DNA from 2 places in the Macrococcus equipercicus genome. Region 2 is predicted to be linked to the other one. Evidence: riboswitches for the same ligand, from Rfam matches in the RefSeq annotation. Region 2 holds a riboswitch; the other holds the start of a gene.
The links. Region 2 has a riboswitch for S-adenosylmethionine ahead of KFV11_RS10155 (M20 family metallopeptidase). Riboswitches for the same ligand answer to the same signal wherever they lie in the genome.

Region 1 (8,370 bases), 330 kb from region 2:
AAGAGGGAAAGGATCACCTAAAGTTAATTCTCATGAGTGTCAATCGTAGCAGCTTCGTTTATAATGGTAAGCAGTGGAAAGAACGTACTCATAAGATAATAAGGAAGATGGATAGTAAGGTAAGTTCCATTAAAAAGGTGGCTATATGAATAAAAGTTTAGAAGAAATTAATGGCACTGTGTCCTTTGATGCGCAGACGACTGGATTGAAAAAACTGCTGATGTACATTGGTCCGGGCCTGCTTGTAGCGGTAGGTTATATGGATCCCGGCAACTGGATCACGTCGATGACGGGCGGCGCACGATATGGTTATATTCTGCTGTTCGTGATTCTGCTGTCCAGTCTGTCAGCGATGCTGCTGCAGGCGATGAGCGCGCGGCTCGGCATCGCAAGTGGCATGGATCTCGCTCAGGTGACAAGGCAGATGACAGGGAAAAAATTAAGTGTATTCGCGTGGTTAATTACCGAGCTCGCGATTATGGCAACTGATATTGCGGAGATTATCGGCAGTGCGATTGCGCTGAATCTGCTCTTTGGTCTGCCGTTAGCAGTTGGCGTTGCGATTACGATTCTCGATGTTTTCTTATTGCTGATGATTATGCATCTCGGCTTCAGAAAGATAGAGGCGATTGTCGGTGTCCTTATCTTTTCAGTGCTTCTCATCTTTACTTACGAAGTGATAATGGCATCACCAGATATGGGTGCTGTTCTCAAAGGATTCATCCCGCACAAAGCAGTGGTCACTGATCAGGGCGCTCTGTACATAGCACTTGGAATTATCGGTGCAACGATTATGCCGCATAACTTGTATCTTCATTCGTCGTTAGTGCAGTCGCGTAACTATGAACGAAATGATGAAGGGAAACGTCAGGCTATTAAGTATGCCATGATAGACTCCAACATTCAGCTGTCTGTTGCATTTGTTGTCAATTGTCTATTACTGGTTTTAGGTGCTGCCCTGTTTTATGGCAGCCAGCAGTCACTTGGACGTTTTTATGAGCTTTATAACGCGCTCCTTCATTCACATGTCGGCGGAGCTGCAGGCGGTGCCGCGATGAGTACGCTGTTTGCTGTTGCACTACTGGCAAGCGGGCAGAACTCGACGATTACCGGGACACTGTCTGGTCAGATTGTCATGGAAGGTTATCTGCACATTCGGCTGCCGCAGTGGGCAAGACGCCTGATCACTAGAGTAATAGCTGTTGTTCCTATATTTGTCTGCCTGCTGTTCTACGGCTCTAGTCATGATAAGATTGAAGACTTGCTGATATTCACACAAGTTTTTCTTAGCTTAGCTTTACCGTTCAGTATTATCCCGCTTGTCATCGCGACAAGCAGAAAAGAAATCATGGGGGAGTTCATCAGCTCTAAACTTGTAACAGCTGCTGCCTGGCTCTTGGCAGTGGTTCTCAGTCTATTGAACGTTTACCTGCTGGCTGCCACTGTAAGAGAATTCATTGGTTAAGCTTGAATATATTAATAAATACTCACTTTACTCACCTTACCATTTAATAAGCAAAATGAATTAATAGCACGGTCATCACATGACCGAAAGGACGTATATAATGAACAGAAGAAATGGCCGTGACGCCGCATGGGAAGTACACGAAGCAACAGAACTACTCAAGTTTTTATTTGAAGTAATGCCGGAGAGAAGTAAGAAGACAGTGAAGACAATGCTCGGTAGAGGCCATGTCTTTATTAACAATGAATCAACGAGTCAGTTCAATGCACCACTCGCACAAGGTGATATCGTGGAAATCCGTACAAGCGCACCGAACAAAAAAGCGAAAATCAAAGGGATTGAAATACTGCATGAAGATACAGATGTCATCGTAGTGAACAAAGAAGCGGGGCTGTTATCTATTGCATCAGAAAAAGATAACGAAAACACAGCATTCCGCCTGCTGTCAGACTATGTTAAAAGAGCACATCCACAAAACCGTATATATGTAGTCCACCGGCTCGACCGCGAGACGTCCGGTGTCATGATGTATGCGAAAAACAAAAAAGCGCAGCAAGTGCTGCAGCACAACTGGAAGCAGTTAGTAAGTGAACGGACTTATATCGCACTTGTAGAAGGCCGCATGACAGAAGATGGCACTATTACAACTTGGCTCACTGAAGATAAAACGTTGACCATGCATTCCAGCAAAACTCCGAACAACGGCAAAAAGGCTGTGACGTATTATAAAGTGCTGAACACCAATCGCACGCAGACATTATTAAAAGTCAATCTGGAGACAGGGCGTAAAAACCAGATACGGATTCATATGAAAGAGCTTGGTCATCCGATTGTCGGTGACAAAAAATACGGAGCTGTAACAAACCCGTTCAGACGTATCGGCTTACATGCAAACGTTCTGGCATTCACACATCCGACGACCAATAAAGCAATGCGCTTTGAGGCAGAACTGCCGAAAGTATTTAAGATGTCATTTAAATAAATAGATGATCTATGATATCATCCGAGGAGGAAGAATAATGGCATATGAAGTAAGAGAACTAGCAGAGACACGGGTCATCGGAGAGAAAAGAAGCTACGACAGTATAGAAGAAGCACAGGAAAAAATACAGCAGTTCTGGACTGACTTTAAGCAGTCAGACCAACGCGCGCGCTTAACACTTGAAGCAGATGAACAATTTCAAGGATTTTTCGGCATATATTTTCCGACGGACAACGGTGTCGATTATATGATCGGAGTGAGTTCTGACCGGGAAACGTCAGAATGGGCTTCTCATAACATCCCGGCAGGTAAATATATAGTATTTGAGGCAGGACGCCCCGTTTCGCGTGAAATTCAGCGTGTCACTAATGAAGCTTATGAAGTCATTATACCTGCTTCCCAGCATGACTTAAGAAATGCTCCAGAATTTGAATACTATCCTTTCGGTAATGTCACAGCAGCTGACTATACAGCTGAAATGTGGATACCGGTTAAATAACATAAAAAAGATGAGATTTAATCTCATCTTTTTTATTTGCTGAATGATAATAAAATCATTTTAGCAGTTGCCTTGTTTTTAAAAAATAAATGAAGTAAGATGCCGCCGCAATAAACATCAGTAATGTAAGAAACAGTGACTTTGTTACAAAATTATCAGGTAGAAATAATATAATGCCGACCATAATAGGTAACGCTAAGCCGATAAAGCTATAGACAGCTTTCAGCGATTGGTACGTAACGAAAGATAATCCTTCATCATTGTCATTGATTTCTGGAAATATATTATTAAGTAGATTTAAATGTTTGTGCTGCTTCTTGATTTTAATGAAATAGTAAATCATCACTATGAGAAATATTAAATTTAACACAAGTGCAATAAGCATGATGACACTAAAATCAATGCCATACTTAAAGAAGTCAACATTGATTGAAAAAAGCGTTTCTTGATCATTGATATTAAACTCTGTTACTAAAGAAATAGGAATAATTAGTAGTGCGAGGAATAAAATACTTACAAATTGAACCAGCGGGTAATAAAATCGAATTTTATTTTCATTCATTTGACTCATCCTCCAATGTAAATAAATCTTCAACTCTGCAATCAAATTCGTGGCAAATTTTTAGTACTAATGTAATTGAGGGGGAAAATGTTCCTTTCTCAATAAAACCTATTGTCTGGCGTGTGACATTCACTCTATTAGCCAGTTCTGACTGACTAATTCTTTCTCTTGCCCTATATTCCTTTAAACGAGACGTTAACTTCAAATGATTCACTCCTTACAACTAATGTATAGTATTTCTAACATAATGTATAGTATTTTTAACATTTTAGTATGAAATGAATAATTGATAGAGTGTTAAAGATTAAATTAACCAGTACTATTGAATTACTATTCAAAATAATGATACACTTTCATAAAATTTAATAACTTATACAGAGAGATGGAGGGAATTGGCCCTTTGAAGTCTCAGCAACCGGCTGATGCACGGTGCTAAATCCAACAGGTGAATCCTGGAATATGAGTTGATACAATGTACTCCTCTTTTTCAGAGGGGTATTTTTTTATTTTAAGGAGGAGTTACTATGAAAACAGCGTTAGCACAAATTTCGCGAACAGATGATGTGACAGGGGCGACGTCTAATCCTATTTACTTGGCGACAGCTTATGCTCATGCCAAGCTGGGTGAGTCAACTGGATTTGATTACACACGGACGAAGAATCCGACGCGTTCTCATTTCGAAGAGGTGTTCGCTCGTCTTGAGGGCGGGAAATATTCATTTGCCACAGCAAGCGGTATGGCTGCCATCCAGCTTGTCTGTAATCTGTTCAAACCTGCTGATGAAATTCTTGTATCATTTGATTTATACGGTGGGACATTCAGATTGTTTGATTACTACGCAGAGCAGTACGGCGTCTGTTTTAAATATATCGATTTCAACAATATTGAAGAAGTGACGAACTCAATTACTGACAATACCCGCGCATTTTTCATCGAACCGATCTCCAACCCGCTGATGACTGCTGTCGATTTAACTCCTCTCTATGCCATAGCAAGTGAACGTCATCTACTGACGATTATTGATAACACATTTTTAACGCCTTACTTATCTACACCGCTGAAAGATGGCGCAGATATTGTCCTCCATTCAGCGACGAAATATATCAGCGGCCACAATGACGTGCTGGCAGGTGTCGTGACAGTCAATGATGAGACGTTAGGCGAACAGCTCGGTCAGTTCCATAATATGATCGGTGCCACACTATCACCGTTTGACAGCTATTTGCTGCTCCGCGGCTTAAAGACACTGCACTTGAGAATCGAACGTTCCAGCGATAATGCCCGGCGTCTGGCGCAAGCGTTCGAAAGTCACGAAGCTGTTCAGGAAGTATTGTACGCGGGCGAGAGTGGGATGCTGAGCTTAAGGCTGAACAACAATTATAAAGTCGGCCCGTTTCTTGAACAGTTGAAAGTCTGTATTTTCGCTGAGAGCCTCGGCGGTACTGAAACGTTCATTACGTTCCCTTATACACAGACGCATGTCGATATGCCCGAGGAAGAAAAGCAGAAGCGTGGGATTGATGAGCAGTTAATCAGAATCTCTGTAGGTATCGAAGATTACAATGATATTGAACAAGACATTATCCAGGCGCTAAAACATGCAGCAGTCAAGGAGGCGGTATGATGAGTTACTCACAGGAAACATCGTTGATACTCGATAGTCCGAGAGGCAAAGACTATACGTCAGCCAATCAGCCGCTCTATTACTCTTCGACTTATCACCAGGAAGTACTGGGTGGTGCTGCTGACTATGATTACGCACGAAGCGGTAATCCGAACCGCAGTCTGCTGGAAGAGAAACTTGCTAACTTAGAAGGCGGTAACCACGGTTTTGCCTTTAGTTCAGGGATTGCTGCCATTACTGCTGTCTTTATGACATTGAAGGCCGGCGACCATGTCATTCTGCCGGACGATGTATACGGCGGGACTTATCGATTGACGGAACGCATCTTCAGGCGTTTCGGCATTGACTTCACAACGGTAGATCAGACAGATTTAGGAGCAATTGCTCGGGCAGTGCAGCCTAATACACAGCTGATTTATGTGGAAACACCGTCTAATCCACTGTTCAAAGTCACTGATATTTCAGGAGTCAGCCAAATTGCCAAGGACAATGATGTGCTGCTGGCAGTCGATAATACGTTTATGACACCACTCGGGCAGTCGCCGTTTAAGCACGGGGCAGATATTGTCATTCATTCGGCGACCAAGTTTCTAAGCGGTCATAGCGACCTTATCGCAGGAGCAGTCATCGTCAACTGTCCGAAGCTTGCTGAGGACATTTATCTCATCCAGAACGGCACAGGCTCGGGACTCGGTGTCTATGATGCATGGACATTGACGAAAAATTTGAAGACATTGGCAGTACGATTTAATCAAAGCGTGACTAACGCTGAGAAAGTATGCCGTTTCCTGAAGCAGCATCCTGCTGTAGCGACTGTTTACTATCCAGCAGACAGTGATATTCACGTGAAACAAGCAGTAAACGGCGGGGCAGTCATTGGCTTTAGGCTGGCAGATGAGACGCAAGCTCAAACGTTTGTGGATAACGTTACACTACTGCTTGTCTCAGTCAGTCTGGGTGGCGTAGAAACAATATTGTCCCATCCTGCGACGATGAGTCATGCTGCTATACCGGAACTCGTCAGAAGACAGCGGGGCATCACACAAGGCTTGTTCAGACTATCAGTCGGGCTGGAGAACGCAGAAGAACTTATCCTTGATTTACAACAGGCACTTGAAACGACAATCAACAGGCAGAGAAATAATAAGAAAAAGCAGTACGTAAGTCAATGTTATACTAACCAATAACATTGATTAAAGGAGCTGCCCATGAATAATTTTAACCAGTTTATCGCTGAATTTAATTCACTTCATAAAGCTATGCAGAAAATCACCGGGAAAGAAGACGACTTCGGTTCATTGTTCCATGAGATGAAAGAGACGCATTCTGTGATTAGGCGATATAAGAATCAAATAGACGTGGCAAGAGAGCTGCGCAATTTATTAGTGCATAATCAAACAGAAGCTTATAATTTTGCTGAGCCATCCAACGAATTCATCAAAGAACTAAAAGCGATAAGAATCAAGCTCGAAAAGCCGGAAACTGTCTCAATCTTCAAGAAGCAGGTCATGACGCTTGATTGCAATGATTCACTGACAGATGCCCTCAGCCTCGTGAAGAAATATCAGGTGACTCAATATCCTGTCTTTGAAGACAGGGAGTTTAAAGGGATCTTGTCTGACAACGGGATCACTAACTGGCTGTCGATTGTCATTGTCGATGAAATCGTCGACTTGTCAGAAGTCAAAATCGCGGATGTACTTGATAAAGATGAGGAGTTTTCGTCTTATATCATCGTCAAGAATAACTTGCCGCTTTATGAAGTGGAGAAGAAAATGCTGCAGCGCATTAATGAAAGAGGGCATTCTAACCTTGTCGTGCTTATTACGCCGCTCGGCAGACTCACAAAAAAAGAGGATATCATCGGTATTATTACACCGTGGGATATGCCTCATATCGTCAAACATTTATAATGAGTGTAAAAAAAGAAAATCTTGATGATAGTTCATCAAGATTTTCGTTTTATTTAGTTTCTCTATGCAGTGTATGCTTCTTCAGTCGTGGGCAGTATTTCATCAGTTCGATACGTTCAGGATTATTTCTTTTGTTTTTCTTGGTGATATAGTTACGGTCTCCGCATTCTGTGCATGCGAGTGTCACATTAACTCTCATGATTGTTCCTCCTTATGATAATATAGTGTCCGGCTGCTCGACTTCGGTATAAGGCGGCAGTGGATCCTTCATGGCAGTCCAGTCCATCGTCATCTCTTCATCAGTCAGTAACGCAGCGTCAAGCGTACGAGTAATCTCTTCCTGATCCATATCAATTCCGATGAAGACAAGCTCTGTCTGACGGTCTCCGTACGTGCTGTCCCAGCGAGATTGTAACGTTGGATCCATAGCGAGTGCGCTGTTAATATCTTCCGGGGAACCCGCTGCGACCCATTCGCCTGCACCTTGTATCTGCAGGGAATTGCCGGCTTGAGATAACAGACCGCACGTGTCATGACGCGTGGCGAGCCAGTAAAATCCTTTTGATCTGACGATATCAGCAGGAAAATTCATCAGCCAGTCCATAAAGCGTTCTGCGTGAAATGGACGTTTTCTTTTGTACACAAATGAGGCGATACCGTATTCTTCTGTTTCTGGTATGTGCTCTTCATTCAGCTCTTTAATCCAGCCGGCACTTTGACTCGCTTTATCGAAGTCAAATAGTCCTGTATTCAATATTAAATCAAGGTCGATCGTTGAATAAGCTGTTTCATAAACTTTAGCTTCAGGATTCAGCTGTTTTAATAGTGCTTTAAGCTCACCGACATCTTCAGCGCTGACAAGATCTGCTTTATTAAGCAGAATAACATCAGCAAACTCAATCTGGTCTATCAATAAGTCGATGATCTCACGTGTATCATACTCGTCAGCTGCGAGCTTTCTATCAAGCAGTGACTCGCCCGCTTCGTAATCAGTCCAGAATCGGTTGGCATCTACTACTGTCACCATCGTATCAAGACGCGTCTGTTCAGCAAGATTAATGCCGAGCACTTCATCGTTTAATGTCAATGTTTGAGCAACGGGAACAGGCTCGGATATTCCAGTTGATTCAATAACGATGTAATCAAGCTCTGACCGGGCAACAAGGTTGTTAATTTCTATCATCAAATCCTCACGGAGTGTGCAGCATATACAGCCGTTCTGCAGTTGAATCATCTTTTCGTCTGTCCGCCTCATATCGACTAAATCAGCATCAATATTTACTTCACTCATATCATTGACAATAACACCAATTTTCTTGTTTTG
Region 2 (8,370 bases):
AAGTACTCAAGCGAGCGGACGAGCAGTTCTGCTTGTTCTTTAGAACCGACGTCAAAGGCGATCATTCCACCGAAACCGGTCGCCTGGCGTTTCTGTACAGCAAGCTGCGCCGCACCGAGCTGACTTGGATGGAAGACAGCTGTCACTTGACTGTTGCTGTTCAGATAATCGACGATTTCAAGCGTCGTTTTCTCCGTCTGCTCCATACGCAGAGCGAGCGTTTTAATGCCGCGGATCAACAGAAAGCTGTCCTGTGGTCCGAGCACGCCGCCGACTGAGTTCTGGATGAACCCTAACTGCTCCGCAATCGCGGCATCTTTTGTGACAAGCAGACCTGCGACAACGTCACTGTGACCGCCGATATATTTAGTCGCTGAGTGCAGCACGATGTCTGCCCCGAGGTCAAGCGGATTCTGGAAGTAGGGTGTCATAAATGTATTGTCGACGACAGAGATCAAGCCGTGCGCGCTTGCGATGGCGGCCATGCGTTCAATATTTGTGACGTTCAGCAGCGGGTTAGTCGGTGTCTCGATGTAGAGCATCTTTGTGTTCTCTGTAATCGCTGCTGTCACTGCTGCTTCGTCCGTCGTATCGACAAACGTTGATTTGACACCGATACGGTCGAATACTTTCGTGAATACGCGGTATGTACCGCCGTAGACATCAGAACCGACGACGATATGGTCGCCGGCATTCAGCATCATGATGACCGCTGATACAGCTGCCATCCCTGAACCGAAGGCAAAGCCGTCAGTGCCGTGCTCGAGGTCTGCGATGAGTGACTCAAGTGCGGACCGCGTCGGATTTTTTGTCCGTGAATATTCATAGCCCTGACGGAGTCCGCCGATTCCGTCCTGCTTGTACGTGCTTGTCTGGTAGATAGGCGTGGAGACTGCCCCGGTAAATTCATCGGTCGTACGGCCGCCGTGAATCATCATTGTTTTCTTTTTCATTATAACGCTCCTTAATCATATATATGCTGTGATAAATAACGGTCGCTTGCATCCGGGAAAATAACAACGATATTTCCCTGGACATAAGGTGCCTGGTTCAGTGCTGCAGCAAGTGCAGCGCCCGATGAACTGCCGACCAGCAGCCCTTCACGTCGTGCCAGTTCTTTCACTGCATCAAACGCGGCGTCATCAGTAATGGTCTCAATCGCGTCAATCAGTTCCCGTGTCATAAACTTCGGCCATACTTCCACACCGATACCTTCTGTGCGGTGTGACCCGCTGTCACCGCCGTTTAAGATCGAGCCGACTGGTTCAACGACGACCGTGCGCGCACCTCTTGGCTTCAGCCGTTCAGCGAGACCGGTGAACGTCCCGCCGCTGCCTGCACCGGCAACAATCATCGCGACCTCACCGAGTTCAGCGGTCAGTTCATTTGCCAGTTTATCATAACTTGCGGGATTAGCTGACGATTCAAACTGATTCGTATAGTAGGCGCCGGTCCTCTTTGCGTCTGCCGCGGCTGCTGCACGGGCGCCGAGCATACCGTCAGCAGTCGCGGTCATGATCAGCTCTGCGCCGAGCGCCCGCATGATCGCCTGCTTCTCAATACTGAATTTCTCAGGAACATAGAGGCGGAGTTTCAAGCCGTGCGCGAGGCAGGCGAGAGCGAGGCCGATGCCTGTATTGCCGGCAGTCGCCTCTACAACTTCACCGGTGCTAATGTCACCGCGGCGCACAGCCTCGTCGATCAAATGACGGCCGAGCCGGTCTTTCACGGAGCCGCCGAGATTATACATCTCAAGCTTTGCGAACAGGCGCACACCTGCCGGCAGCTCAAATGCTGTCAGTTCGACAAGCGGTGTGCCGCCGGTTAAGTCAGCAGGCTTGTGATATGTCTTTTTAGTGAGGACCGTCAGATGAGCGAAGTTGTTCAGCTGCACCGACTCAAAGTTGAAGCCGTGCTGCTTTGCGATGGCCATGATTGTCTCTTTCAATGGATAGTATTCGCGGTTCAAATCCTCGACCAGATGATGATGGCCGAGCGCCTCGTAATGGCGGATGATGTGCTGTTTCTCGTCCCGGCTGTTGAACATCGTATCAAGGATGACGATGCGGCCGCCGTCATTGAGCAGTGTGCCGTACTGTTTGATGGCTGCTGACTTTTCCGTGTCCGTCAGATGATGGAAGGCGAACGAACTGATGATCGTATCGGCTTCGGTCGCAGCAAAATGCAGGAAGTCACCTGTCTTGAATGACAGGCCGGTCTTCTGCTCGCCGATTGCCGCCATCTCAGGGCTTGGTTCGTATGCGGTCACTTCCAGTCCTTTGTTCAGGAGCAGCAGCGTCAAATTGCCGGTACCGGGACCGAATTCAATCGTCCGTCCTTCAGCGCGCTTTGCTGCTTCCTTCAGCATAAACGTGTAGTTCTCGAACACATCTTTGTACTCTGGATTATGACCGCTCACTGCCTCGTCATAATTCACAGCCCATTCCTCAAAAATATCCATAAAAGATAAAGCCATTATGCCACCTCTTCTTTTTCCTACTGATTAACTCGGGATTAATAATACCATGAATGTCTTGTAGTGACAATGAAATGATTTGTGAAAATGCCGGCATCATACTATAATACTTCCAACAGAGAAGTCTGATTATTATGATTTCTAAGGAGGGAGTTAGATGAGAAGAGTCATAGTGGAGCCTTATGACAGCATATGGCAGCATCTCTACATTGAAGAAGCACGGAAGCTCCGCGACGTGTTCAAAGACCAGCTTGTGGCCATCCATCATATCGGTTCGACAGCTGTGCCGGGGCTGGCCGCGAAACCGGTCATCGATATCATGCCGGTCGTCAAAGATCTTGCGGCGGTCGATGACTTGACCGACTGTCTCACAGCGCTCGGCTACACGGTGCACGGTGAGAACGGCATACCGGGCCGCCGCTATTTCCAAAAAGGCGGTGACAACCGGACGCATCACGTTCATGTGTACCAAAAAGGAGATGCCAATATCGTGCGGCATCTGGCGTTCCGTGACTACTTGCGGACGTTCCGCGGTGAGATGGAACGCTATCAAGCCCTGAAGTTCGAGCTTGCACAGCGCTATCCGTTTGATATCGCGTCCTATATCGAAGGGAAGAATAGTTTCGTCCTGGTGATGGAGCAGAAAGCATTGTCCTGGTATAACAATCATTCGTTGCTGCCGAAAGAACTGATTTCGTGAGAGCCGGGCTTTTTTCTTAAATTTTCCTTAAAAATTAAGGGACGCTATTGAATCCGGTCATGTTTAATGCTATAACAAATGGCAAAGAGGTGAGAGGATGACAAGCGTCCTGATAATTGAAGATGAGATTGAGATTGCTGAAATGATTCGTTTCATTCTGCTGAAAGAAGGCTTTGAGCCAGTAAATATCGCGCTGAACTGCAAGGAAGCGGAAGACCGGCTGGCCGTTCACCATGACACGTATATACTGGACATCAATCTGCCGGACGGCTCAGGGTATAAGCTTGCTGAGCAGATCAGAAGCTTCTCGAAGGCACCGATCCTCTATGTCTCAGCGAATGTCACTGACGACGACAAGCTGAAAGGCTTCGCTACAGGCGCAGATGATTATATTACAAAACCTTTTAACCCGCTTATTTTAGCGGCACGCGTCAAAGCGAATGCCCAGCGTTATGTACGCGATTACCGGAATGTTGCGTTTTTCTTTGATGAGCGGAAAGCAGAGCTGATTGTGGACGGCAGGACGTATCACCTGTCCGGCAAGCAGTATTTACTGATGCAGTATTTGTACGAAAACCAGAACAGGGTGCTGACGAAAGAAGAGATTTACGAGGCAGTGTGGGAAAATCGCTTCGTCGATGAGAACACAGTAATGGTCCATGTCAGAAAGCTGAGAGAGAAGCTCGAGGACAATCCGAGTGAACCGAAGCGGCTGCTGACCATCCGCAGTGTCGGCTATATTTTAAAAGTAGGCATTGAAGAATGAGCATCGGACGGAAATTCACATGGCGTTTCATCAATTATTTCCTATTATTATATGTATTGATCAATATCGCTGTCATCGCGCTCTTCATTTATTTGACCATCCGCTGGGACGGCACGCTGCTCACCGGTGACCTCACGACTGAGTCGACGTCAACGATGCAGTCACTGATCAACACGAAGGGCGGCATCTCCATCAAGCAGCCGCTCCGGGATGCACTGAAGAAGAATGACAGCATGCTGCTTATTAGAGATGAGAACGGCAGGACACTAAAAGTCTTCAACCAGAACAATGAACAGCTGCACGGGCTGTACTGGTATTATATTCAAGATATAACGACATGGTCGCTGACACCTGACCGCCAGGCGGTTTTAATCAGCCGGAAGCCGATCGTCAAGGCGGCGGAGCTGTTTGACTTAAGGCAGGACGACAAGCTGAAGCGCTATATGAATCAGCATGAGCTCGGTTTATTCATGCAGAGTTCACGAGCGGCGGAGCTGAAGAAGATCCATGGTGATTTCTCGACGAAGCTTATTGAGAAGGCGTGGTTCCAGGATTTAAACGGGGATAACTTCAATGACTACAATATCCGGGAGACGATGCGCGACGGCCGCTACTACTTGTTCGTCCAGAAAAATCCGAGCGTGCTCGACAAGCAGATCATCTTTGACGAGAACGGCGTGTTCAAAGATCAGGCCTTTATGTCGGACATAAAGAATTTCCTGCTGTGGTACCTCGGCTTTTCCGTCCTCGTATTCGGTATCATACTGACGCTTGCGCTGATTCTCGGCTACCGGCTGACACGGCCGCTCGTCCATTTTATCGACTGGGTGAAGCAGCTGCAGAGCGGGACTTATGTAGTGCCGGAGAACGACAAAGTATATCGGCGTGGCCGTCTGCGCCGAAAGTACCGCATGTATACGTCTGTCGATGAATCGATTAAAGAGCTGACGACGAAACTCCGGATGGATGAAGCGTATCAGAAGCGGATCGGCAAGCTGCGTGAGGAATGGATCGCAGGAATCAGTCATGACTTGAAGACGCCGCTCAGCTCGATTTACGGCTACAGCAAACTGCTGACAAGCGACATCGAGATCACGGGCGAGGAACGGCAGCGATTTGCCGAGATCATTGAAGATAAAGCGCTCTACATCGATACGTTGATCAAAGACTTGAACATGACTTACGAGCTGAAAAGCGATGTGCTGGAATTCAATAAGGAAGCAACGCCTATCGTGCCTTATATCAATCAGTTTGTCGATAACTACAATCAGCCGAACTTGCGCTATGTCAATCAGACGGATGTAGTCGTGTTGATTGACCGCGAACGGATGAAGCGGGTGCTGCTCAACATTATATCGAATGCCTTCGTACATAACGATAATGTTGACGTCTGGCTCAACACGACAGTAGTGGACGATGCGCTGGTCATCACGATTGCGGACAACGGCAGCGGCATCAACAAAGAAGAACTGCCTTATATATTCAACCATTATTATCGAGGGACGAATACGACCGCTGACACTAACGGCTCCGGCCTCGGTCTCGCGGTTGCGCAGCAGATTGTCCGCAGCCATAACGGCCGGATAGAAGTCGAGAGTTCGGTCGCAGGGACGCAGTTCAGAATTTATCTGCCGCTTAATGAGACATGAAATAAATGAATTTTCAGTCAATAATAGGTTGACGTTTCCAGCAAACAATTGTATAGTGTTCAATAACAATTCAATCACTTATCAAGACGGATCGAGGGAACGGCCCAATGACGTCCAGCAACCTACCTTACGGCAAGGTGCTAATTCCTACCAGCAGCAGCTGGAAGATAAGAAGAAGAGGCATTCCTTATCTGACAGGGATGCCTCTTTTGTTTTCTTGAATGAGTGGAACAGGAAGGAAATGAAACCATGACAACTAATTCAACGGCAGCAATCGCCTATACAGAAAGCATCACCCGCTATATCGCAGCACATGAAGACGACATTATTAAAATCAGCCATGCCATCCATGCACGGCCGGAGCTCGGCAACGAAGAGTACTTCGCGCAGGAGCAGCTGTCAGAGCTGCTGGAAAGAAACGGATTTGACGTTGTCCGTGACATCGCAGGCCATCCGACCGGCTTCATCGCGACTTATAAAGCGGCGCAGCAAGGGCCGGTCATCGCGTTTTTAGCGGAATATGATGCGCTGCCTGACCTTGGACACGCATGCGGCCATAACATTATCGGCACGAGCAGTGTCCTTGCCGCTTTGGCACTGAAGACCGTGATCGATGACATCGGCGGCGTCATCAAAGTATTCGGCACACCGGCAGAAGAAGGCGGCGTGAACGGCAGCGCGAAAGCGACTTATGTCAAAGCCGGCCTGTTTGATGACTGTGACGTCGCGCTCATGGTCCATCCGGGACATGAATCATACCGCACAGTGCCGACGCTTGCCGTCGATGTATTTGAAGTCGAGTTTTTCGGCAGAAGTGCCCATGCCTCAGAGAATGCCTTCAACGGCGTCAACGCGCTCGACATGATGATCAGCTTTTTCAATGGTGTCGGACAATTGCGACAACATATTAAACCAAAAGACAAAGTTCATGGTATTATATTAAATGGTGGCGCAAGTGCCAATATTGTACCGGATTATACGAAAGCAAGATTTTATACGCGCGCGCTCAGCCGTCGTGATTTAAACGGGCTGACAGAGAAAGTGGAACGCATCGCAGCAGGTGCCGCGGAGATGGCCGGTGGTCAGTACAGACTGAATCATATTCAAAACGGTGTCGATGAATTTATAGTGAATGACCGTCTGGACGATCTGTTTGAACGGCATGCTGCGCTTCACGGCGAAGTGATTCAGCACGATGACTTTGGCTTTGGGTCTACGGACACGGGAAATGTGAGCCATGTCATTCCGACGATTCACCCGCACCTTAAGATCGGTCCGTCCACATTGATCGGGCATACGTATGAATTTGAGCAGGCCGCAGCAAGTGCTGAAGGCGACCGCGCGCTGCTGCAGGGTGCCCGTATAATGGCGACAATGGCAGTTGAGCTAATCACACAACCAGCTGTCCTTGACGAAATCAAGGAGCTGCATCAACATCTGAAGGGGTAAATTAATGAACAATTTCGCTGCGAAACTACCGCTGACACTACACAAACTATATGGTGATCATGTAGTTTTTACGTCCCGCCCGTCGTTCGGCAAAAATCCATGGCTGACGACTGAAGGACATCAATCCAATATGCTGACAGCCCGTGAACTGCTGATCGCTGATATGCCGGTCATTGTCCACGAAGCAGCAGTCGGCGACAAATCACGCGCCTTATTTGAAGCAGCCGGTATCGCTATGCCGGAGAACTTCCGCAGTTATACGGATGAAGCTTCTTATAATGCGCGGCTCAGAGAAGCAGAGAACAACGGAGAAAAGATTTTCTTTCAATATACCCATGAAGCAGAATATGTGAATTCTGAGACGTCATATGTAGACCGTGCGACGTTCATCGCACTGAACAACAAGATGCGTCTAGCGGAATGGACGAAAGGTAAATTTCTGCCGCACCGTGAAGTAGTGAATGTCAAAGTGCTGGCCGACAAACTTCGTGACTGGGAATTCCCGTATGTACTGAAGCCGGCGGACGACCACCCGACAGCAGGCGGTTACGGCGTGATGATCTGTTATAATGATAAGGATTTGAAAAAAGCATTGCAGCGCATCGGGGAAGCAGAAGGCGCGAGTGATTTCATCATCGAAGATTTCATTCAGACGACTGCCAACTACTGCGTGCAGTATGCTTACAGTGATGAACTGGGGATGAAGTACTTAGGTGCCTCAATCCAGAATACAGATGAATATGGGAAATATAAAGGCAACACGACGGCAGAGCATGTGCCGGAGCACGTCATTAAAGCCGGGCAGGAAATTATGCAGAACGGCGTTGACGCAGGTTACCGCGGCATCGCAGGATTCGATCTGCTGCTGGATGACAAGGACCATGTTTATGCAATCGACTTGAATTTCCGTCAGAACGGCTCAACGTCATTGCTGCTGATTAATGATTTACTGGCAGGAGAACACAAGAAATTCCTCGGCTATTATTCCAATATCGAGAACAGTAAGTTCTATGACCGCATTATGCAGGAAGTAAAATCCGGTCAGCTGTTCCCGCTCGCTTATTATGACGGCGATTTCTACAGCAAAGATCAGACGATATCGCGCTTCGTCGGCATATGGCACGGCACAAAAGAAGAAGTGGCAGCAAAAGATGCAGCATTGGCTGCTTTTAACTCATAATGGAAATCCCGCAGCTGACTTTAGTCAACTGCGGGATTTTTTTGGCTTGAAGTGAAAGACGGCAGCCGTTTGAAGGCCAAAATTCAGGAGAAGACTGTCAGACTAAGTGAAAAGTGGCCTTCAGGAGCGGTTTGAAGGCCAAAATTCAGG

Region 1: linked by a shared signal. The riboswitch ahead of KFV11_RS00515 (PLP-dependent transferase) and the one ahead of KFV11_RS10155 (M20 family metallopeptidase) in region 2 are both predicted to bind S-adenosylmethionine.

The regions. Positions count from the first base shown of each region.
Region 1 is NZ_CP073809.1:95,568-103,937, forward strand. It holds gene KFV11_RS00490 (Nramp family divalent metal transporter) at 146-1,465, shown strand; gene KFV11_RS00495 (RluA family pseudouridine synthase) at 1,566-2,447, shown strand; gene KFV11_RS00500 (GyrI-like domain-containing protein) at 2,485-2,946, shown strand; gene KFV11_RS00505 (hypothetical protein) at 3,002-3,508, opposite strand; gene KFV11_RS00510 (helix-turn-helix transcriptional regulator) at 3,501-3,713, opposite strand; SAM riboswitch class I at 3,876-3,974, shown strand; gene KFV11_RS00515 (PLP-dependent transferase) at 4,033-5,133, shown strand; gene metC (cystathionine beta-lyase MetC) at 5,133-6,320, shown strand; gene KFV11_RS00525 (CBS domain-containing protein) at 6,342-7,046, shown strand; gene rpmG (50S ribosomal protein L33) at 7,096-7,245, opposite strand; gene KFV11_RS00535 (GTP-binding protein) at 7,258-8,370, opposite strand, start outside.
Region 2 is NZ_CP073809.1:1,905,956-1,914,325, reverse strand. It holds gene KFV11_RS10185 (bifunctional cystathionine gamma-lyase/homocysteine desulfhydrase) at 1-953, opposite strand, end outside; gene KFV11_RS10180 (PLP-dependent cysteine synthase family protein) at 965-1,870, opposite strand; partial or broken gene KFV11_RS10175 (methyltransferase domain-containing protein) at 1,916-2,461, opposite strand; gene KFV11_RS10170 (GrpB family protein) at 2,634-3,176, shown strand; gene KFV11_RS10165 (response regulator transcription factor) at 3,274-3,942, shown strand; gene KFV11_RS10160 (sensor histidine kinase) at 3,939-5,591, shown strand; SAM riboswitch class I at 5,667-5,765, shown strand; gene KFV11_RS10155 (M20 family metallopeptidase) at 5,841-7,040, shown strand; gene ldmS (L-aspartate--L-methionine ligase LdmS) at 7,045-8,220, shown strand.